DNA from 4 places in the Thauera sp. SDU_THAU2 genome. Region 1 is predicted to be linked to each of the others. Evidence: riboswitches for the same ligand, from Rfam matches in the RefSeq annotation. Region 1 holds a riboswitch; each other region holds the start of a gene.
The links. A riboswitch is a leader RNA that binds a small molecule or an ion and turns the genes downstream of it on or off. The one in region 1 is predicted to bind cobalamin.
Positions count from the first base shown of each region.

Region 2: another riboswitch for cobalamin. It lies ahead of AAFL97_RS17695 (GNAT family N-acetyltransferase); the one in region 1 lies ahead of AAFL97_RS23160 (TonB-dependent receptor domain-containing protein).
Region 3: another riboswitch for cobalamin. It lies ahead of cobO (cob(I)yrinic acid a,c-diamide adenosyltransferase); the one in region 1 lies ahead of AAFL97_RS23160 (TonB-dependent receptor domain-containing protein).
Region 4: another riboswitch for cobalamin. It lies ahead of bluB (5,6-dimethylbenzimidazole synthase); the one in region 1 lies ahead of AAFL97_RS23160 (TonB-dependent receptor domain-containing protein).

Region 1 covers NZ_JBBWUN010000003.1:4,580,646-4,586,035, forward strand. The annotation lists gene AAFL97_RS23140 (YjgN family protein) at 1-264, shown strand, start outside; gene AAFL97_RS23145 (M48 family metallopeptidase) at 264-1,367, shown strand; gene AAFL97_RS23150 (Uma2 family endonuclease) at 1,370-1,945, opposite strand; gene cobU (bifunctional adenosylcobinamide kinase/adenosylcobinamide-phosphate guanylyltransferase) at 1,979-2,527, opposite strand; cobalamin riboswitch at 2,635-2,841, shown strand; gene AAFL97_RS23160 (TonB-dependent receptor domain-containing protein) at 2,992-4,812, shown strand; gene AAFL97_RS23165 (TonB-dependent receptor domain-containing protein) at 4,826-5,390, shown strand, end outside.
Region 2 covers NZ_JBBWUN010000003.1:3,402,316-3,407,705, forward strand. The annotation lists partial or broken gene AAFL97_RS17675 (PAS domain S-box protein) at 1-780, opposite strand, end outside; gene pdxH (pyridoxamine 5'-phosphate oxidase) at 949-1,596, shown strand; gene AAFL97_RS17685 (DUF6691 family protein) at 1,640-2,053, opposite strand; gene AAFL97_RS17690 (YeeE/YedE family protein) at 2,063-2,497, opposite strand; cobalamin riboswitch at 2,654-2,863, shown strand; gene AAFL97_RS17695 (GNAT family N-acetyltransferase) at 3,020-3,574, shown strand; gene AAFL97_RS17700 (ribonucleoside-diphosphate reductase subunit alpha) at 3,610-5,390, shown strand, end outside.
Region 3 covers NZ_JBBWUN010000003.1:2,372,528-2,377,917, reverse strand. The annotation lists gene AAFL97_RS12540 (methyl-accepting chemotaxis protein) at 1-1,389, shown strand, start outside; cobalamin riboswitch at 1,449-1,680, shown strand; gene cobO (cob(I)yrinic acid a,c-diamide adenosyltransferase) at 1,831-2,442, shown strand; gene AAFL97_RS12530 (chorismate-binding protein) at 2,455-4,233, opposite strand; gene AAFL97_RS12525 (MFS transporter) at 4,339-5,390, shown strand, end outside.
Region 4 covers NZ_JBBWUN010000003.1:3,084,795-3,090,184, forward strand. The annotation lists gene AAFL97_RS16080 (CmpA/NrtA family ABC transporter substrate-binding protein) at 1-164, opposite strand, end outside; gene AAFL97_RS16085 (nitrate- and nitrite sensing domain-containing protein) at 462-1,754, opposite strand; gene bluB (5,6-dimethylbenzimidazole synthase) at 1,894-2,628, opposite strand; cobalamin riboswitch at 2,680-2,867, opposite strand; gene rlmB (23S rRNA (guanosine(2251)-2'-O)-methyltransferase RlmB) at 3,050-3,814, opposite strand; gene rnr (ribonuclease R) at 3,807-5,390, opposite strand, start outside.

The sequences.
Region 1 (5,390 bases):
AGCGTGCTCGGCGGGCATCGCTTCGTCGCCCGCTACGAGTTCGGTTCGTACCTGATGCTGATGCTCGGCAACGCGCTGGGCATGGTGCTGACGCTGGGCCTGTTCTACCCCTGGGCCAGGGTGCGTAACGCGCGCTACGCGGCCGAGCATACCGATTTCGTTGCCGAGGACGATCTCGACGGTTTCGTCGCCACGCAGCGCGATGCGGTGTCCTCGACCGGCGGCGAGATGGCCGAACTGTTCGACGTGGATGTTGGTTTGTGATGCAGCCATCCGCGACTCCGGCCGGCGCCACGGCGGACGGAATCGCCGGTGCCTACTTTGCGCCGGGCGGCTCGGCGCGGGTGCGGGCGGTACTGCGTAGCGGCGCCGATGGCGCATGGATCGAAGCCGGTAACGGCGGGATGCTCGCCGGCCCGCAGTCGCTCGCCGCGCTGGAGGTGAGTTCGCGCGTGGGCGACACGCCGCGATTCATCCGCTTTCCTGACGAGGGCGCGTTCGAGACCGCCGACAACGCCGCGGTCGACGCGCTGTTGACGCCGCTGCGGCCGCGCCACGATCTGGCCCACCGGCTGGAATCGCGGCTGCGCTATGTGCTGCTCGGCCTGGCGGTGACGGTGGTCTTCGCCTGGGGCGTGGTACGCCATGGCATTCCGGCGCTGGCCGAGTCGGCGGCGCACGCGGTGCCGCCGCATCTGGCGGCGCGGCTGGGCGACGGCGTGCTCGAACTGCTCGATGGCAGCATGCTCGGGCCCAGCACGCTGTCCGACGAAGAACAGGCGCGGCTGCGCGTGCGCTTCGAGCCCTTCATGCGCGATGCCGGCGGCGGTATGCCGCTGCGGGTGGAGTTCCGCGACGCTGCCGACACCCTGGGGCCGAATGCGTTGGCGCTGCCGTCGGGCACGGTGGTGTTCACCGACCAACTGGTGCAGCTGGCCGGCAGCGACGAGGAGCTGATCGGCGTGCTCGCCCACGAGATCGGCCACATCGAGCACCGCCACGCCCTGCGCCGTGCGATCCAGGGTTCGGCCGTGGGCCTGGCGGCGACGGTGCTGAGCGGCGACGTGTCGTCGATCTCGTCGGTGGTCGCGGCCGTGCCGGTGATCCTCACCGAGCTCGGCTATTCGCGCGATTTCGAGTTCGAGGCCGATCGCCACGCAGCCGAGGTGCTGCAACGGCACGGCCTGCCGCCCGCGCTGCTGGGCAGCCTGCTGGCGCGGCTGGACAAGCGCCATGCCGCAGGTTGCGGGCAGGAGGCCGGCGGGGCCCACGACGACTGCCATGACGAAGGCTGGTGGCGCTACCTCTCCACCCATCCGCCGACTGCGGAACGGATCCGCAGGCTGGACGAAGCCGGCGGGCAATGACTTCAGGCGGGATCGGCGGGTAGATCCTGATACAGCTCTGCCAGTACCAGCGTGAAGCCGAAGGCGGGCAGGGTCAGCCTGGCGGCTTCGCCGCTGGCTTCGGTCAGCAGCCAGTCGCCTTCGGCGGTGCGGGAATAGCATTCGACGTGGGTGCGATCCTGCGACAGGAACAGCACCGTCTTGAGCCCGGGGAAGCGGCGATAGGCGGCGAACTTGGCGCCGCGGTCGTAGGCTTCGGTCGAGGGCGGCAGCACTTCGGCGATCAGCACCGGCTCTTCCTTGAGCTGGCGGCGTTCGCGGTCGGCGTCCGAGCAGGTGACGAAGACGTCGGGGTAGAAAAGGTCGCTCGCTTCAGCCAGGCGCAGGCGGACGTCGGACATGAAGACATTGCAAGGTGTGCCCCTGAATGCGGCACGCAGGGCAAATGCGGTATTCAGGCCGATGACGTTGTGCACGTCCGACCCGCCGGCCATCATGAAGGCTTCGCCGTGGAAAAATTCCCAGCGTTCAGGCTGGTCCGCTTCCCAGGCGAGGAATTCATCCAGCGTCATCGCATGCTTTTCCGCAGGCAGGCCCATGGCAGTCTCCCGTGTCGTCCGTCGGCTTCCAGTTTAGCCGCCCTTCAGCACCAGCGGCAGGCCGGCGGCGACGAACACCACGCGTGGGCACAGCGCGGCGACGGCCTGGTTCAGCCGTCCGGCTTCGTCGCGGAACAGGCGGCCGAGCGGGGTTTCCGGCACCAGGCCGAGGCCGACTTCGTTGGCGACCAGGATGATGCGGCCGGGCAGCGTCGGCAGGGTGGCGAGCAGGGCGTCGCGTTCGGCGCGGAACAGCGGCAGGGCTTCGGCATCGGCGCCGGGTGGCAGGCTGTCGGCGTCGATCAGCAGGTTGGCCAGCCACAGCGTCAGGCAGTCCACCAGCAGGCAGCGCTCGGGTGTGGCTTCGCGGCGCAGTGCGGCGGCCAGCGCCACGGGCGCTTCGACGGTGCGCCAGCCTGCCGGCCGGTCGGCCTGGTGGCGGCGGATGCGGGCCGCCATTTCGTCGTCGAGTGCCTCGGCGGTGGCGATCACGGTGACGGCCAGGCCGGATGCGGCGGCGCGGCTTTCGGCTTCGCGGCTCTTGCCGGAACGGGCGCCACCCAGGATCAGTTCGTATGTCATGGTGCTGATTGCCTTTTTCGCCGCTGGGGCCTTGTGCTGGTGCAGTGCACGATACTGGCCGGTACGGTATCATCCGCCCCCACTGCCCCGGAAGGGGCGGCGCGTCATCGGTGCCCGCGGGCGATTCACGCCCGGGGTTGAACGGGAAACAGGTGCGCGGCCCATCTCGCCATGAGGCCGCAATGCCTGTGCTGCCCCCGCAACGGTAGGTGTGCGCAAGGTGGACCACGCAGCCACTGGGTTCATGACCTGGGAAGGCGGTCCATCCGTCCGGCCGGCAGGCTGGTACACACACGAGCCCGGAGACCGGCCGGAACGCGAAAGGCGGATGTGTCGCGGGGTGGCGGCGATGGCATGGCGTGTTCCGTGGCGCCGTTCGTTTCCTTTTCCCTCCCTGGACCGTCCTGTTGCGTATCGCCATGGCGCGCGGGGACGCGGCGCCTTGGCGCAGGGAGATCCAAACGATGAAGATCCGCTTCTGTACCACGGCGATCGCCGTTGCCAGCGCTTTTCCGATGTATCTACCGTCCGCGCTCGCGCAGGACGCGTTGGGGGAGGTCGTCGTCACCGCCACCCGCCAGCAGCAGCGCGCCGACGAGAGCTTGTCCAGCGTCGATGTGATCACGCGCGAGCAGATCGAACGCGGCGGCCACAGCACGCTGACCGACCTGCTGGCGGCACAGCCCGGCATCCAGGTGAGCAGCAACGGCGGCCCCGGCGCCAATACCGGCATCTTCATCCGCGGCGCCAATTCCGGGCATACGCTGGTGCTCGTCGATGGCATGCGGGTCGGCTCGGCGACCTCCGGCCAGCCTGCGCTGGAGACGATTCCGCCCGAACTGATCGAGCGCATCGAGATCCTGCGCGGGCCGGCGAGTGCGCTGTACGGCTCGGACGCCATCGGCGGCGTGATCCAGATCTTCACGCGCAAGGGCACGGCGGGCTTCCATCCCAGCCTGCGCGTGGGCGCCGGTACCGAGCACAGCTACGCCCTCGGCGCGACGGTGGCCGGCGGCCAGGATCGCCTGCGCTACAACCTGTCGGCGGGGCGCGAGCGCACCGACGGCTTCAATGCACGAAAGAATCCTGCCACCGCGGCCGATCGCGATCGCGACGGCTTCCACAACGACTACCTGAGCGCTTCCGCCGCGCTGGGATTCAGGGACGATGACGAGATCGGGCTGACGCTGTTCCATTCCGAAGGGCGCAACTGGTTCGATTCCGACACCGAATACGATGCCCGCGTGAGCAAGGGGCTGGATACCGCCGGCATCCACATGCGCAACAAGCTCGCCGACGGCTGGGTGAGCACGCTGCGCCTGGGCTACAGCAAGGACCGTTCGCACAGCAAATGGAGCACGGCGCCGACGGACCGCTTCGACACCGAGCAGACCCAGTTCGCGTGGCAGAACGACGTCTCGCTGGGCGGCGGCCTGCTGCTCGCGGCGGTCGAGCATCTGGAGCAGAGCATCGACACCACCGGCACCTACGAACGCGACACGCGCCGGGTGAATTCGGCGCTGCTGGGCTGGGGCGGGCAGTTCGACAAGCATCATCTGCAGATCAACGCACGCCACGACGACGATTCGCAGTTCGGCGGCAAGACCACCGGGCTGCTCGCCTACGGCTACCAGTTCCTGCCCGAATGGCGGCTGCGCGGCAGCATCGGCACGGCCTTCAAGGCGCCGACCTTCAACGACCTGTACTTCCCGCTCGCCTGCTTCCCGCCTTTCGGCTGCTTCGGAGGCAACCCGGACCTGAAGCCCGAGGAATCGCTGAACCGCGAAATCGGCCTGGTCTGGGAGCAGGGCGGGCTGCAGATGACGGCCACCTACTACAACAACCGGGTGAAGAACCTGATCCAGTGGGGCAGCACCCCGGACAACGTCGGCCGCGCCAGGCTGGAAGGGCTGGAATGGGGCGTGAGCGCGACCGTGGCCGACTACCGCGTGCGGGCGACGATCGACCTGCTCGATGCCAAGGACGAGGATACGGATGCGCGCCTGGTGCGCCGCGCGCGCCGCGCGGGCTCGCTCGGCATCGACCGCACGGTCGGCAAGTGGAGCTGGGGGGCCGAATGGCGCGGGCAGAGCGAGCGCGAGGACGCCGGCACGCGGCTGGGCGGCTACGGCATCGTCAATGCCTGGGTCCATCACCAACTGACGCCCGAACTGCGGCTCGAGCTGCGGGCGAACAACGTCTTCGACAAGGACTACCAGCTTGCCCGCAACTTCGCCACCGCCGGTGCCAACGCTTTCGTCACACTGCGCTATGCGCCGCGCTGAGCCGTCGTTCCCCATGCCCGCCGTCCGTTTCTCCATGCTTGCCGCCGCACTGGTGCTGCCTTTTCCGCTGCTGGCAGCGCCCGCGCCGGGCGGCGGCGCGCTCGAAGCCGTCGTCGTCACCGCCTCCCGCCAGCAGCAGCGCATCGAGGACAGCCTGGCCGCGGTGGAGGTGATCGAACGCGAGGACATCGAGCGCGCCGGGCATTCCTCGCTGATCGAGGTGTTGCGGGCGCTGCCCGGCATCCGGGGCACGGCCAACGGCGGCGCGGGGGCGAATGCGAACGTCTACGTCCGGGGCGCCGAGGCGCGGCACACGCTGCTGCTGATCGACGGCCTGCGGGTCGGCTCGGCCAGTTCGGGGGCGCCGACGCTGGAGAACATTCCGCTCGGCCTGATCGAGCGCATCGAAGTGCTGCGCGGGCCGGCCAGCGCGCTGTACGGCTCGGAGGCCATCGGCGGCGTGATCCAGGTGTTCACCCGCAAGGGCGAGGCGGGCTTCAGGCCGGAGCTCTTCGTCGGCTACGGCTCCGAACACACCCGCAAGGCATCGGCCGCGCTGTCGGGCGGGGTCGGGCGGC
Region 2 (5,390 bases), 1.2 Mb from region 1:
CTGTGCCGCCCGCACCGCCGGCACGCCGGCATCGCCCAGCGGCAAGGTCAGCACCAGTGCCGCATCCTTCTGGTGGCGCAGCGGCGTCAGGAAGCGCACGCCGGCGCCGTCCCGGCGCACCAGATAGGTTTCGGCCGATCGAGTCGGCACCGGCCAGGCCTCGACCATCGGAAACAGCGTCTCGTCGGCGCGCCAGGTCAGATAGGCCACGCCGCGCGGCGCCGTACCGGACCGGCCGACCGGCGCCAGCACGCCATAGCGGGCCTCGCCCTGCGCATTCAGATAGAGGTCGACCAGCACCACGCGCGGTGCCCGCAGCACCTCGCGGATGGCCTCGGCATGGGTCCGGGCGTCGGCATCGCCGACAGCGAAAGCCTGCTCGCCATCGGCGTCGATCAGCGCGACGCCTGCCCAGCCCCGCGCCCCGATCGCTTCCCGCATCAGTTCCTGCATGCGCGCCAGCGCCTCGCCGTCCCGGCGCCCGCCGTCCAGCCAGCGGCCGAACAGGGTTTCGAGCTGCGAATGGCCGGAAAAGTAAAGCTCGGCATCGATCTGCGCCTTGTGCAGCCAGTCTTCGATGTGCTGGCGCTTCTGTTCGGCGATGACGGCCAGCGTGCGGTGCGTCTCGCGCCGGATTTCGTCGCCCAGATAGCGGTAGCCGACGGCACCGATGGCACCGATCAGCACCGACAGCGCGAGCAGCGGCAATACGAAGCGCAGCCACTGGCGGCGCGCGCGGCCGGCGGCTGCGGGCGAAGAGGCGGCGATGGCAGGAGTCATGCGCGGTGGATGCCATCCGGCCTGCGCGGCCGGATGGCGCCTGTCTGGTCTGAAGAGGGGCGATTATCCAGCATTCGGGCGGCGGCACGCCCGCTCCGGCGTACAATCCCGCCCTTCCGGCGGCCCCCATGGCCGGCCCGGCTTCATTCACGAGCTCGGAGATCGGGCATGAGCAGTCAAATCCCCCTGTCGGACCTGCGCAAGAATTACGAGCAGGGCGCGTTGGACGAGCACGAATCGGCCAGCGAACCCCTGCGGCAATTCGAGAGCTGGCTGTCGGAAGCCCTCGCCCGCGGCGTACCCGAACCCAACGCGATGACCGTCGCCACCGTGGGCGAAAACGGCCGCCCGTCGACGCGCATCGTGCTGATCAAGGACTACGACGCGCGCGGCATCGTCTGGTACACCAACTACCGCAGCCGCAAGGGCCGCGAGCTGGAGGCCCACCCCTTTGCCGCGCTGCAGTTCCACTGGGTGGAGATGGAGCGCGTGGTGCGCATCGAAGGCCGGGTGGAAAAGGTTTCGGACGAGGAATCCGACCGCTATTTCGCCAGCCGGCCACTCGGCAGCCGGATCGGCGCCTGGGCCTCGCCGCAGAGCGAGGTCATCGACGGGCGCGGCGTGATCGTGGCACGCGCAGCCGACTACGGGCTCAAGTTCGGCCTCAATCCGCCCCGCCCGCCGCACTGGGGCGGCTACCGCTTGGTGCCCGACTACTGGGAATTCTGGCAGGGCCGCGCATCGCGCCTGCACGACCGCATCGCCTACCGCCTGCAGGACGACGGCAGCTGGCAGCGGCAGCGGCTGGCGCCCTGAAGCCCGCCTTGGCACCCATTGCCCGCCACCGGGCGGGCACCGATCAGTTCCGGCGCTGAAGCAGCGAGAACAGCGCCATGCCGGCGAACATCGCCAGCACGAAGACCACGCCCTTGGGCGCGCCCATGCCCAGCAGCGTCAGCGCCGGCCCCGGGCAGATGCCGGCCAGCCCCCAGCCGATGCCGAACAGCGCACTGCCGACCACCAGCGGACGGTCGATGGCGCGGCCGGCGGGAATCCGCATCGGTTCACCGAGCAGCGAAACCTTGCGCCTGCGCGCCACGGCGAAACCCGCCATGCCCACCGCCACCGCAGCGCCCATCACCAGCGCCAGCGACGGATCCCAGGCCCCGGCCAGATCGAGGAAACCCAGCACCTTGGCCGGGTTGCTCATGCCGGCGACGATCAGGCCGATGCCGAACAGCAGGCCGACGAGGAAAGCGACGATCGTTTTCATCACCCCCTCTCAGGCCAGCAGGTGGCGGACGACGTACACCGCGGCAAAGCCGGCCGCCATGAAAGTCAGCGTCGCCGCCAGCGAACGCGGCGACAGCCGCGACAGGCCGCATACGCCGTGGCCGCTGGTGCAGCCCGAGCCGTAGCGCGAACCGAAGCCGACCAGCAGCCCTGCGACCACCAGCACCAGCCAGTCGGCCTCGATGCTGATCTCGGGCAGCGCGGCAAACACCCGGTACAGCACCGGCGCGGCAACCAGGCCCAGCACGAAGGCCAGCCGCCAGGCCCTGTCGCCGCGCGCGCCAGCTTGCAGCAAGCCGCCCGCAATGCCGCTGATGCCGGCGATGCGGCCGTTGAACACCAGCAGCAGCACTGCCGCGAAGCCGAGCAGCGCGCCACCGGCGAGCGCCGTGCCCGGAGTGAAGTTTGCCCAGTCGATGGTCATGGCGTCGAAAACAGCTCGGATGAACGGGTCGAGGAAAGCACCCGCCGGCGTACAACCGGACGGGCATTCAGGGCGCGAATATATTAGTAAATACTGATTTATTCAAGCCCGCCCGGCTTGTCCGCATCCACCTTGCCGCCGAGGCGGCGAAGGCAGATAATCCTACCCGCCCATGGTTGCCTGCCGACGTCGGCGGGTATGAAAAAGGGAATCCGGTGCCGCGCCCCTGCGCGCGAATTCCGGAGCTGCCCCCGCAGCTGTAATCGGCGAGTCCTGCGCCCCCCATGCCACTGGATGGATTCCGGGAAGGCTGGCGCAAGACGAGGACCCGAGAGCCAGAAGACCTGCCATGCGCATCCACTTCAACAGTTTGGGGCGGGGTGTCCCTGACAAGAGGCATGGCTCAGACCATTTCGCTTGCTCGCTTTCCTGACGGACCGACAACACCGTGCGGCGCTGCCGCACGGCTGGCGCTCGCCTCCGCCGGCCGGCGATCCGCCCCGCCCGCACCGGATCGCCGCCATGCCAGACATCGCCGGACCTGAATCCCTTGCCGAAACAGTCCGCAGCGGCCGTCTCCACGAGGACATCGCCATGGAGACGCTGCCCCGCTTCGTTCCGGCCGACGCGCCGCGCATCCTCGCCCATCTGCTCATGCTGAACGCCGACGACCGCATGCTGCGCTTCGGCTACGGCATCCGCGACGAAGGCATCGCCGGCTACGTCGCCCGCCTGGACTTCGCCCGCGACCATCTGCACGGCCTGTGTGCAGCCAGCGGCGAAATCATCGCCCTCGCCCATGTCGGCATCCGCGACGGCGAAACCGACTTCGGCCTCAGCGTCACCCTCGCGCATCGCGGCCGCGGCCTGGGCCACAGGCTGTTCGGCCACGTCATCGAGCTGGCGAAGTCGTCCGGCGCCGCCTGCGTCGTCTGCCACAGCATCAGCCCCGCGGTGCACCACATGGCCATCCTCCATGGCTTTCGCCGCCTTGGCGGCAAGCTCACTGCACCACTGACCCTGCCGCTTTCCGCCGGAACCGAAACCCGCACGCACGCCGAACCAGCCTGCGCCTGAACACTCCTCTCACTCCTTTTCAGACAGGACATCCCGTGGACCGACTTCCCGACTCCCTCCATCGCATCGACCCGCAACTGGCCGCTTTCGAAGTCATCCGCCGCAACGGCGCGGTGGTCGCCTTCGACCCGAGCAAGATCGCCGTCGCCATGAGCAAGGCCTTCCTCGCCGTCGAGGGCCGCCAGGGCGCGGACTCCTCGCGCGTGCGCGATCTGGTCGCCCGCCTGACCGAAGCCGTGGTCGGCGCGCTGACCCGCCGCCTGCCCGACGGCGGCATGCTGCACATCGAGGACATCCAGGACCAGGTCGAACTGGCGCTGATGCGCTCGGGCGAACACGACGTCGCCCGCGCCTACGTGCTCTACCGCGAGCGCCGCGCCGCCGAACGCGCCGCGCAGAAGGCCGCCGGTCTGGACACCGCGGGCGACGCACCGGTGCTGCACGTCGTCGATGGCGAGCAGCGCCGTCCGCTCGACCGCGCCGCGCTGCTGGCGACCTGCCGCGAAGCTTGCGAAGGCTTGGCCGACGTGTCCGCCGACACCGTGCTCGAACATGCGCTGCACAACCTCTACGACGGCGTGCCGGTCGCCGCCGTGCGCCAGTCGCTGGTGCTGGCCGCGCGCACGCTGATCGAGCGCGAGCCCGACTACACCCACGTCGCCGCGCGTCTGCTGCTGTCGGCGGTGCGCGTCGAGGTGCTGGGCCACGAAGCCTCGCAGGCCGACATGGCCGCCCCTTCAGGCGGCTACGTCGGTTATTTCCCGCAAGCAATCCAGCTCGGCATCGATGCCGAGCTGCTCGACCCGCGGCTGGCCGACTTCGACCTGAGCCGGCTGGCGGCGGCACTGAAGCCCGAGCGCGACCTGCAATTCGACTACCTCGGCCTGCAGACGCTGTACGACCGCTACTTCCTGCACGTGGAAGGCCGCCGCATCGAACTGCCGCAGACCTTCTTCATGCGCGTGGCGATGGGCCTGGCGCTGAACGAGATCGACCGCGAGGCGCGCGCGATCGAGTTCTACCTGCTGCTGTCCTCCTTCGACTTCATGAGCAGCACACCGACGCTGTTCAACAGCGGCACCCGCCATTCACAGCTGTCGTCGTGCTACCTGACCACGGTCGCCGACAGCCTGGAAGGCATCTACCAGTCGATCAAGGAAAACGCCATGCTGCAGAAGTTCGCCGGCGGCCTGGGCAACGACTGGACGCCGGTGCGCGCGCTGGGCAGCCGCATCAAGGGCACCAACGGCCAGAGCCAGGGCGTGATCCCCTTCCTGAAGGTGGTCAACGACACCGCGGTGGCGGTCAACCAGGGCGGCAAGCGCAAGGGCGCGGTGTGCGCCTACCTGGAAACCTGGCACCTCGACATCGAGGAATTCCTCGAACTGCGCAAGAACACCGGCGACGAGCGCCGCCGCACCCACGACATGAACACCGCCAACTGGATTCCGGACCTGTTCATGAAGCGCGTGCTCGACAACGCCGAATGGACGCTGTTCTCGCCTGCCGACGTGCCCGAGCTGCACGACCTGTACGGCCAGGCATTCGAGGCCGCCTACGTCGCCGCCGAAGCGCGCGCCGCCTCCGGCGAGATCCGCCTGAGCAAGAAGCTGCCGGCGGTGCAACTGTGGCGCAAGATGCTGACGATGCTGTTCGAGACCGGCCATCCCTGGATCACCTTCAAGGACGCCTGCAACCTGCGCTCGCCGCAGCAGCACGTCGGCGTGGTGCACAGCTCCAACCTGTGCACCGAGATCACGCTGAACACCTCGGACGACGAGACCGCGGTGTGCAACCTCGGCTCGGTCAACCTGCC
Region 3 (5,390 bases), 2.2 Mb from region 1:
TACAACCGCTTTGCCGAAAAGATGCGCCACATCATCGGCGAAGTGCGCACCACCAGCGTTGGCATCGCGCGCGAGGCGGTGCAGGTCAAGCTGCGCGTCGAGGCCGCGGCCAGGCACGCGCGGGAGCAGGGGCAGATGACCACGGCGGTGTTCGATGCCAGCAGCGCATCCACTGCCGCCATCGAGCAGGTGTCGCAGAGCGCGCGGCAGATTGCCGAGTCCACCGCCGACAACCTGCGCATCGCACGCGGTTCGCTGCGCGAGATGCAGGACATCGCCGGCAAGATCAATTCGGTCAGCAACAAGGTGACCGAATTCAATCGCACGGTGGACGACTTGTCGCAGCGCTCCGAGAGCGTGAAGCAGATTGCCGTGCTGATCCGCGAGATTGCCGACCAGACCAATCTGCTGGCGCTCAATGCGGCAATCGAGGCCGCGCGGGCGGGCGAGGCCGGGCGCGGCTTCGCCGTGGTGGCCGACGAGGTGCGCAAGCTGGCCGAGCGGGTCAACAACGCGACCGCCGAGATTGTCGGCAACATCAACGGCATGCTCGAACTGGTGTCGGAGACGCGCAGCGAGAACGAGGTGATCAATGCCGACGTGCTGCAGACGCGCGAAGTCGTCGACCGGTCGGCAACCCAGTTCGGCCACATGGTGGGCGAGTTCGAGGCGACCGGAAGGCAGCTCGAGCAGATCGCCACGGCGATGGGTTCGCTGGCGGACACCAATGTCAGCGTGCATGAGAAGGTCAGTGCCATCAACGCCTTGTCGCACTCCGTCGCCGGACAGATGGATGAGAGCGAGCGGGGCACGGAACAGCTCGCCAAGGCGACCGAAGGCGTGCAGGAACTGGTGTCGCGCTTCAAGACCGGGCGCGGCGCCTTCGACCAGATCGTCGAACAGACGCGCCGCTTCCGCGACGAGGTGCAGGGACAGCTCGAACAGATGGCCGCCGGCCGCATCGACATCTTCGAGCGGCGCTACCAGCCCATTCCCGGCACCAATCCGCCGAAGTACCGTGTGGCATGGGGCGAGGAGTTCGTCCGCCGCTGCCAGGCCTTGCTCGACGACAGCCTGGCCTCGATCCGCGGCGGCGTATTCGCCGTTGCGGTCAATGCAGACAGCTACCTGCCGGCGCACAACGCCAAATTCTCCCGGCCGCTGACCGGCAACTACGAACAGGATCTGGTGGGCAACCGTACCTGCCGCAAGTTCGAAAGCCCGTCCGAGCTGCGCGCCGCGCGCAATACCGAACCCTTGCTGCTGCAAACCTACCGCCGTGACACCGGCGAGATCCTGTGCGACATCGCCATGCCGATCATGGCCGCTGGCCGCCACTGGGGCAACGTGCGCATCGGCGTGCCGGCCGAGAGCTTGCTCGGCAACTGAACTGCCGGCGGGCATTGCGCGGGGTGCGCATTGCCCGCGGGACCGCTGCGGGCGTATAGTGCGGCCCGCATCGATCGGGAGCTTTCGCGGGCATTCGCGCGCGGAGCGAAACAGGAAGTCCGGTGAAGCGGGGGGCGTGCCTGCCCATTTTTTTCCGCCATTCCGGCGCAGTCCCCGCTGCTGTGAGCCGGACGGTGCCGCCATTTCGGCCACTGGAGCGTGCTGCTTCGGGAAGGCGGCGGCAACCGGATGAAGGCGAGCCAGAAGACCGACCCGTTCGACGAGACAGGTGAATGCCCCGGGGTGCGGGCGGACTGCCGATCGGTCGCGCGGGCCTTGCCTGCGCCTTGCTCCGGCTGCTTTCGAGCGGCTTTGCTGCGCATTCACCGTCGTCATTCTTCCCCCTCCGGTTCCGACAGAGACGAGATGGAGGCCGGACCGATGGAAGAGGACAAGAAGCAGAGCCACAACGCGCGCATGCAGCGCAAGAAGGAAGTCGTCGATGCCGCCATCGAACGGGCGCAGGAGGAGCGCGGCATCGTCATCCTGATCACCGGCAACGGCAAGGGCAAGACCACTTCGGCCTTCGGCACCCTGTATCGCGCACTCGGCCACGGCCAGCGCGCCGGCGTGGTGCAGTTCATCAAGGGCACGCACGCCACCGGCGAAGTCATCTTCCTGCAGAAGCAGGGGCTGGACAGCGCGGTCCAGTACCACGCCATGGCCACCGGCTTCACCTGGAACACGCAGAACTGGGACGCCGACAAGCGCGCCGCCGACGAAGCCTGGGCGCAGGCCAGCCGCATGCTGGCCGACCCCGCGCTCGACCTGGTGCTGCTCGACGAGCTGACCTACATGCTCAAGTACAACTACCTCGACACCGAGCAGGTGCTCGCCGCGATCCGCGCCCGCCCGCCGCGCCAGACCGTCATCGTCACCGGCCGCGCGGCCAAGCCGGAATTGGCCGAGCTGGCCGACACGGTCAGCGAGATCGCCGACCGCAAGCACGCCTTCAAGGCGGGCGTGAAGGCGCAGGCGGGTATCGACTTCTGAGCTGGCCAGCCGTCAGTTGGATGGCGCCAGCCGTGCCTCCAGCCAGCCGCGCAGGCTGTTGATGAAGGCCCAGCCCTGCACGCGCGGCAGATCCTGCACGCGCACCACGGCTTCAGTCACGCGGCCTTGACGCAGCGCGATGGCGCGGCCGACGCCGGGCAGCAGGCCGCAGGCGAGGGGAGGCGTGACCCAGCGGCCGTGGATCAGCATGGCGAGGTTGCCGAAAGTGGATTCGGTGATCTCGCCGGCCTCGTTGTAGAGCACGGTGTCGAACACGCCCGAGCCCGCTGCGGGCGCGAAGGCGGCGTAGTGCGCGCGGCGGGTGGTCTTGTGGCGGCTGAATTCGCTGTGTGCCTGGAGGAAGGGGTGGGCGGCCAGCGCCAGCAGTACCGGTTCCGGCGTGGGTGCGAGAGCGGCGGCTTCGGTGCGGAGTGCGCCCTGCGCATTCAGCAGCAGGCGCACGCGCCAGGCGTCCTGGCCGCGCGTGCGTACGAGCTCGTCGAGGCAGGCGTCGATGCGCGATTCATCCCAGGGGTAGCCGAAGTGCGCGGCGGCGGCCCGCATGCGGGCGACATGCTCGCTGCGATGGCGCAACTCGCCGTCATGCAGGCCCAGGGTTTCCAGCAAGTCGAAGGGTGCGCTGGCGCGTTCGACGAAGGCACGCTTGGCGGCCCATTCCGCCCATTCGTCGCCGGCGCTGGCGCCCCAGACGATGCCGCTGCCGATGCCGCAGCGGGCAGCGCTGCCTTTCATTTCGATGCTGCGGATCGGCACGTTGAAGGTGGCGGCGATGCCGCGCCGGCCGTCGGGCGAAACGTGGGGACGAACCACGCCGACGGCGCCGCAGTAGACGCCTCGCGGCCCGCCTTCGAGGGCGCGGATCATGCGCATTGCCTCAACCTTGGGCGCACCGGTGACCGAGCCGCAGGGAAACAGCGCGGCGAACACGTCGGCGAGCCGCGTGCCGGTCCGGGTGCGCGCCACCACGTCGGAAGTCATCTGCCACACGGTGGGCAGGGCCTCGGTGTGGAACAGCGCGGGCACGCGCACGCTGTGCGGCTCGGCGATGCGCGAGAGGTCGTTGCGCAGCAGATCCACGATCATGACGTTCTCGGCGCGTTCCTTGGGGCTGGCGCGCAGCCGCGCGGCCAGCGCGGCGTCTTCGTCGGGCGTGGTACCGCGCGGGGCCGTGCCTTTCATCGGCCGCGTGAGGATCTCGTCTCCGCGCCAGTCGAAGAACAGCTCGGGCGAGACGGACAGCACCTGCACGCGATCCTCATCGCTGTGGCCGCAGTCGATGTGTGCCGCATACCCGCCCGGCTGCGCCCGCCGTAGCGCGGCGAACAAGGCACGGCTGTCGCCCGCCAGCCGTCCGCGCAACTGTGCCGTGTGATTGACCTGGTAGAGCACGCCGTCGGCGATCGCCTGCTGGATGTGGGCATGGGCGGCATCGAAGGCGGTGCGCTCGGGCAGGGTGTGCCAATCGACCACTGCTGCACGGCCCTCCGGTTCGCCGTTCCTGGGCAGCGGGACGTCGTGGATGGCGAACCAGGCCAGCGGCCCGTCCGCTGCATGCGCGCTCAGCGCCACGTCGAACGCGGGTGCGGCCTCGTAGCGCAGATAACCCAGCGCCCACGCACCGGCGCGGGCAGCAGTCTCGACCGCATCGAGCAGTGGGCGCACCTCGTCCAGGCTGTGCGCGGCCAGTATCGCGCGAGGTTGGCCGAAGGCATGGCGCAGGCGCGGCGCGCTGCTGTCGCGGGGATCGGTGAAGTCGATGAAGCTGGTCACGGCGAAGGTGCTGGGGCTCGTCAGGATGTCAGGCCTGCATTTTGCACGCTGGGCGTGCTCGGGGTGTGCTATAAGCCCGCGCAATCGCTCTTCCGTGCATTCCACATGAATCAAGCCCTTCCCGGCACCGTTGCCGACAGCGACCTGCCGTCGCGCCGTCTGCTGCTTTCCACCCAACTGGTCTTCAACATCGGCTTCTATGCCATCGTGCCCTTCCTGGCCCTGCACATGAGCCAGAACCTGGCGCTGGCGGGCTGGATGGTGGGCCTGGTGCTGGGGGTGCGGACCTTCTCGCAGCAGGGCATGTTCTTCATCGGCGGCACGCTGGCCGAGCGTTACGGCTGCCGCACGCTGATCCTGTGCGGCTGCGTGGTGCGCATCGCCGGCTATCTGTGCTTCGCCGCTGCCGATTCGGCGGCGATGCTGCTGCTCGGCGCCTGCCTCACCGGCATCGGCGGCGCGCTGTTCTCGCCCTGCATGGAGGCGCTGGCGGCGCGCATCGATGCGCAGCCTGACGGCAAGGGGCGCAACATCTTCGCCCAGTTCGCGGTGTATGGCGAAGTGGGCGCGGTGGCGGGGCCGCTGCTCGGCAGCCTGCTGTTCGACATCGGCTTCATGCAGATGGCGCTGGTCAGTGCCGGCGTGTTCCTGCTGGCGCTGCTGGTGCTGTGGTCGCGGCTGCCGGCGCTGAAGCCGGCTGCGCCGGGGGCGGGCGGCTGGGGTTGGCGCGAGCTGTTCGCCAACCGTCCTTTCCTGCTGTTCATGCTGTTCTACAGCAGCTATCTGCTGAGCTATAACCAGATGTACCTGGGCCTGCCGGTGGAGCTGGAGCGTTCGCAGGGCGGCGCGCGCGACATGGCCTGGCTGTTCGCGCTGGCCTCGGTGCTGGTGGTGAGCTGCCAGATGCCGCTGGCGGCGCTGTGCAAGCGCCTGCCGCCGCGGCTGCCGCTGGTGCTGGGTTTTGCGCTGCTGGCGGCGGCTTTCGTCAATCTGGCGCTGTGGTCGGCCATCCCGCCGCTGGCCGGCATCTGGCGCTTGCTGCCGGCAGTGCTGACGGTGGTATTGCTGACGGCCGGCCAGATGTGTGCGGTGCCGGTGGCGATGGCGCTGGTGCCGGTCTTCGCCCGCCGGCGCCTGCTGCCGGTGCATTACGGTGC
Region 4 (5,390 bases), 1.5 Mb from region 1:
ATGAAGCCGACCTTGATCTCCTTCTTTTCCGGCGCATCGGAGCCGGCGGCCCAGGCGCCGCCGGGAAACAGGCCCGGCAGCAGCGCGGCCGTGCCGGCCGCGGCCCCCGCCTTGATGAAGCCGCGGCGCGACAGCACCGTGGTTTCGGTCTTGAGCGTCTTCATGATGTGCTCCTTGGAAAGCATGGCAAAAACGAAAAGGCGCCCATCCCTCACTTCGCGCAGCGCGAAGGGGAATGGACGCCGTTGTCCTGTGTTCGAGTCGGGAGATCGAATGCCGGACCGCCGTTGGCCCAGCCTTGCCCTAGCCTATGCAGCAAGCGTGCCAGTTTGCAGGATCGACTCGTTTCCCTTGCATTTCATCGGTTTGCCAGCCGGCTGCATGACGACGCGGCGAGGCCGGATGCACTGCTGCAGTGCAGCATCGGCAGTTGCCTGCACATCCCTGGTGCGCCGCCCCGCCTAGTGCCTGCCCAGCACCGGGGCCAGCGCCAGCGTCGCCGCGGCGACTTCGGCCAGGCGCCTCCCCTGGCTCATCGCGGTCTGGCGCAGCAGGCGGTAGGCCTCGTCCTCGGAAAGGCCGCGGCAGGCCATCAGTAGGCCTTTCGCGCGCTCGATCAGCTTGCGCTCGTCCAGCGCCGCGCGCGCCGCGTCGAGTTCGTCGCTCATCGCCTGCAGGCGCTGCGACTGGGCATGGAGCAGATCGACGATCGAACGCCGCAGTTGCGGACCGAAAGGCTCATCGCCCTGGGCAGGCTCTGCCGGCGCCCCCTCCCCGGCCATCTCGGCACCGATCAGCATGTCGAGCGGCGCCCGGATCTCCGGCGCCGCGGACAAGGCTTCGAGCAAGGCCGCCTGGTCCTGCGCCTCGGTCCGCGCCGAGGCGATCCGCCGCGCGCAGGATTCGCCCAGGCCGCGGGCGAGCGCCACCTCGGCTTCGTGCATCTGGTCGAGGCGCTGCGAGCAGCAGTCGAACCAGGCCTCGGCCAGCGCGGGATCGAGCGCCGAACCCAGCGTCGACGCCAGCAGTATCCGGCGCAGGCGTTCGAGTTCGGCCAGCGGCATGACGGACTGCAGCGCCCGCCACTGGCGCAGCACCTCGTCGCCGCAGAAACCTTCGAAGCGCCGGAAGCACTGCGCCTGCGCATCGATCAGGTGCAGGATGGACTGCACGCGCTCGGGCGCCGGATGGCCCGCGGCGAACAGCGCCGCGCCCAGCGCGCGCTCCTGGCCGGCGAACTCCTTGCCCTGCATCAGGTTGAACAGCGCGACCAGCAGCCGCGAAACCCCGGGATCGACCGCCACGTCGGCAGCCTCGAACACCAGCGCGAGCAAGGCCGCGATGATCTCGCTGTAGCGCGCGGTCGACACATCGGGCCGGCAGCGCCGGGCGGCAATGTCGCCGCGCAGCCCGGGCAAGGCATCCAGCGCATGCAGCGCAAGCGCGATGCGCGTCAGCAGGCGCGAGCCGCCATGCACCGCGCCGCCCGACTTCTCGCCGCCCAGTTCCGGGCGCTTGAGCCAGCTCCGGACCTCGGCCTCCGCGGCCCGGCTGGCAAGCAGTTGCGCTTCGCGCTGGGGGCCGAAGCGGGCGCCTTCCGAGCCGAGAAAGACGTTGGAAGCGCCGCGTTCCCGCTGGAGCTGGTGGACGAGTTCACTGACCGCCTGCACCAGTTCGCAACTGAGCGCGAGCCGTTCGAGATCGTCGATTTCGCAGCGGCGCGCTGCGAGCAGAAATGCGAGCGCCGTCTTCATCCTCTCTCCGGAATCCTCGTTGCCATGGCCTCGGCCGGAATGACCGTGGCCACAGCAACAAGCAATTGCCGTGCAAGCCTGTGCGCGCCACACCGAGCGGCGGCTGCGCGAAGGCCGAAAAAGCGGAATGGTGGCCCGGTTATGCCGGCATGACGCGCGAGACGGCGTCGGCGAAACGCTCGCCCGCTTCGTCCGCCTCGCCCTGCCAACGATCGAAATGCAGCAGCTCGGTCAGCGGCATGCGCTTGAGCCAGCCGGCCGACTCCAGCTCCGGGCGCTGATGGAAATGGCTGACATGGCCGATGCAGAGATAGGCGATCGGCACGATTCCGTCCGGGATGCCGAGCGTCTCGCGCAGCGCCTGCGGGTGCAGGATGCTGACCCAGCCCACCCCCAGCCCTTCGGCACGCGCCGCCAGCCACAGGTTCTGCACCGCGCAGACCGCGCTGTAGATGTCCATCTCCGGCATGTGGGTGCGGCCGAGCACCACCGGGCCGTTGCGGCTGCGATCGCAGGTGATGCACAGGTTGAGCGGCGCTTCAAGGATGCCTTCCAGCTTCAGCTTGCGGTACGTGCCCCGCTTGCCGGTCTCGAACATCTGCTCGGCTTCGGCATGGGCGGCGAGGAAATCGCGATGGATCCGCTCGCGCACCTGACGCGAACGCACGATGACGAAGTCCCAGGGCTGCATGAAGCCGACCGAAGGCGCGTGATGGGCGGCGGTCAGCACGCGCGCCAGCACCTCGTCGGCAATGGGATCGGGCAGGAACTGCCCGCGCACGTCGCGCCGGGTATGGATCGCGCGGTAGACGGCGGCGCGCTCGGCAGCGCTGAAGGATGGATCGGTCTGGATGGTTTGCGCATGGCTGCTCACGGAGTCGTCCCCTTGTCGTGAAGCAGTGGACAGCGCGCCGACCAGACGGCTGTTGAACGCTTCCGGGGCCGGTCTTCCGGCTGAGGATCATCCCGTCCGGGCGCCTTCCCGGCATTTGCAGGCCAGTGGCTGGGCAAACCTTGCCCGGACGGTCCCCTTCACGGCGCTGGGCACGCAGCGGATTTGCACCGCTTTCCCGATTCTCCCGCGCAGGCGCGGGCACCCCGAAGCTCGAAAGACGTGAAGCGTATTGAATCGCGCTGCGGCTGGCAAGGTACGCTGCCACCGCTCGGCGAGCCGGATGTGGAAGGCGGCGAAACCCATCGACGGCGGCACACGCCGGGGGTGATGAGTTTCGCCCTCGGCTCCGCGCAGCCCGTTCCACCTTCCCGCAGCGCAGGCTCCCCACGGCCGCCACCGCTCATCCGCGCTGGCGGCGCGCCTCGAACAGGCAGATGCCGCTCGCCACCGACACGTTCAGGCTCTCGACGCTGCCGAGCATCGGAATCCGCGCCAGCTCGTCGCAAGTCTCGCGCGTCAGCCGGCGCAGGCCGTCGCCTTCGGCGCCCAGCACCCAGGCCACCGGCGCTTTCTGGTCGATGTCGTACAGCGACTTCTCCGCCTCGCCGGCGGCACCGACCACCCATACGCCGGCCTCCTGCATCTCGCGCAGCGCGCGCGCCAGGTTGGTGACGGTGATGTAGGGCACGGTGTCGGCCGCACCGCTGGCGACCTTGACCGCGGTGGCGTTGAGGCCGACCGCGCGGTCCTTGGGCGCGACCACCGCATGCGCACCGGCCGCGTCGGCGACGCGCAGGCAGGCGCCGAGGTTGTGCGGATCCTGCACGCCGTCCAGCACCAGGATCAGCGCGTTCTCTTCCAGGCTGTCGAGCACGTCGGCGAGCTTGATGTCGCGCCGCGTCGCATCGACCTTCGCCACTACGCCCTGGTGCCGGCGGGTGCCGACCATGGCATCGAGCTTGTCGCCTTCGCAATACAGCATGCGGACGCCGGCAGCCTCGGCCTGGGCGACGAACTTCTTCACCCGTGCGTCCTTGCGGTCGGCCGATAGATGGACTTCCAGCACCGAGTCCGGCGCATGCCGCAGCTTGGCCGACACGGCATGGAAACCGTAGATCAGCCGGCTGGCGGCGCTGGCGTTCGTGTTTGCGGTCGTCTTAGGCACGGCGTTTTTCCTTCGCGGAGGTCTTGCCGCCAGAACGCGCGGCCGGTTTCGAGGCGCGCGATTCTACCGGCTCGGCAGCGGCTGCAGGCGCGGCCTTGGCCGCTTTGGCAAGCTTCGCCGGCTTGGCCGGTTTCGCTTTCCCGGCCTTTTCCGCCTTCTCCTTCTTGCCGGCCTTCTTCGCCTTCTTCTCTGCCTTCTCGGCCGATTTGGCCTTGCCGGCCTTGGCCTTCGCCTTCACTGCCTTGGCTTTCTTGCCCTTGTCCGCAGCGTCCTTGTCCTTCTTGCCGGCCTTCTCCTTCTTCTTCTCCGCCTTGCCATCCTTGCCGGCGGCAGTCTTGCGCGCCTTGATGGCCGCTGCCTCTTCGGCAGCCAGCTTGACCGCCGCAGCCTCCTGGTCGACCACCTTCTGCCGGATATCGTCGAGCACGCGGGTCCCGGCGCGGGCGGCCTTGGCCGGTGCCGGGCGGGCCTCCGCCTCGGCTGCAGGAGACGCCACTGCTTTCGGGGTAGCGGAGGCGCTGGCGCGCGAACGCCGCCTCGGTGCAGCAACAGGCTTCGGCACGGACGCAGCAGCAACTTCGGCCACAGCGGAAGTTTCGGCTGCCTGCGATGCCTCGGCAACGGCCGGTGCGGCAGCGGCCGGTGCGGCAGCGGCCGGCGCAGCTTCGGCTGCCGAAGCTTCGGCCACGGGCTTCGCCTTGCGCGTGCGGGTGCGTCTCACCTTCTCCGCAGGTGCCGCGACTTCGTCCGCCGCAGCGTCGGCTGCCGCAGCATCGGCTGCCGCCGGCTCGGCAACCGGTGCCGCCACGACGGCCTCGGCAGGTGCAACGACGGCAGCAGGCTGGGGTTTCTCGACGGGCAGCGGACCTTCGATCAGACGGAAATCGATCTTGTTGGTCGCCATGTCGACGCGCACCAGTTGCACCTTGACCCGGTCGGACAGGCGGAACTGCTTGCCGCTGCGCTCACCGAGCATTGCATGGCGGGTCTCGTCGTAATGGAAGTAGTCGGTACCGAGGTCCGAGACATGCAGCAGGCCTTCGATGAAGATGTCGTCGAGGGCGACGAACAGGCCGAAAGGCACGACCGCCGAGACGCTGCCGGTGAAGGTCTCGCCGACGCGATCCTGCATGAAGTAGCACTTCAGGAAGGCGACGACGTCGCGCGTGGCCTCGTCGGCACGGCGCTCGGTCGCCGAGCAGTGCAGGCCGATCTGCTCCCAGTCGCCCGGCTTGTACTGCCCGCCCGCCAGCACCGCCTTGATCGCGCGGTGGACCAGCAGATCGGGATAACGCCGGATCGGCGACGTGAAGTGGGTATAACTTTCGTAGGCCAGGCCGAAGTGGCCGACGTTGTCGGGGCTGTACATCGCCTGCTTCAGCGAGCGCAGCATCACGGTCTGCAGCAGTTGGGCGTCCGGGCGGTCCTTGATCTGCGCGAGCAGCGCCGCGTAATCGCCGGCGCGCGGCTCGTCGCCGCCGCCGATGCCCAGGCCGAATTCCTTCAGGAACTCGCGCAGCTTGGCCAGCTTCTCCTCGGACGGCGAGTCATGCACGCGGTACAGCGTCGGATGTTC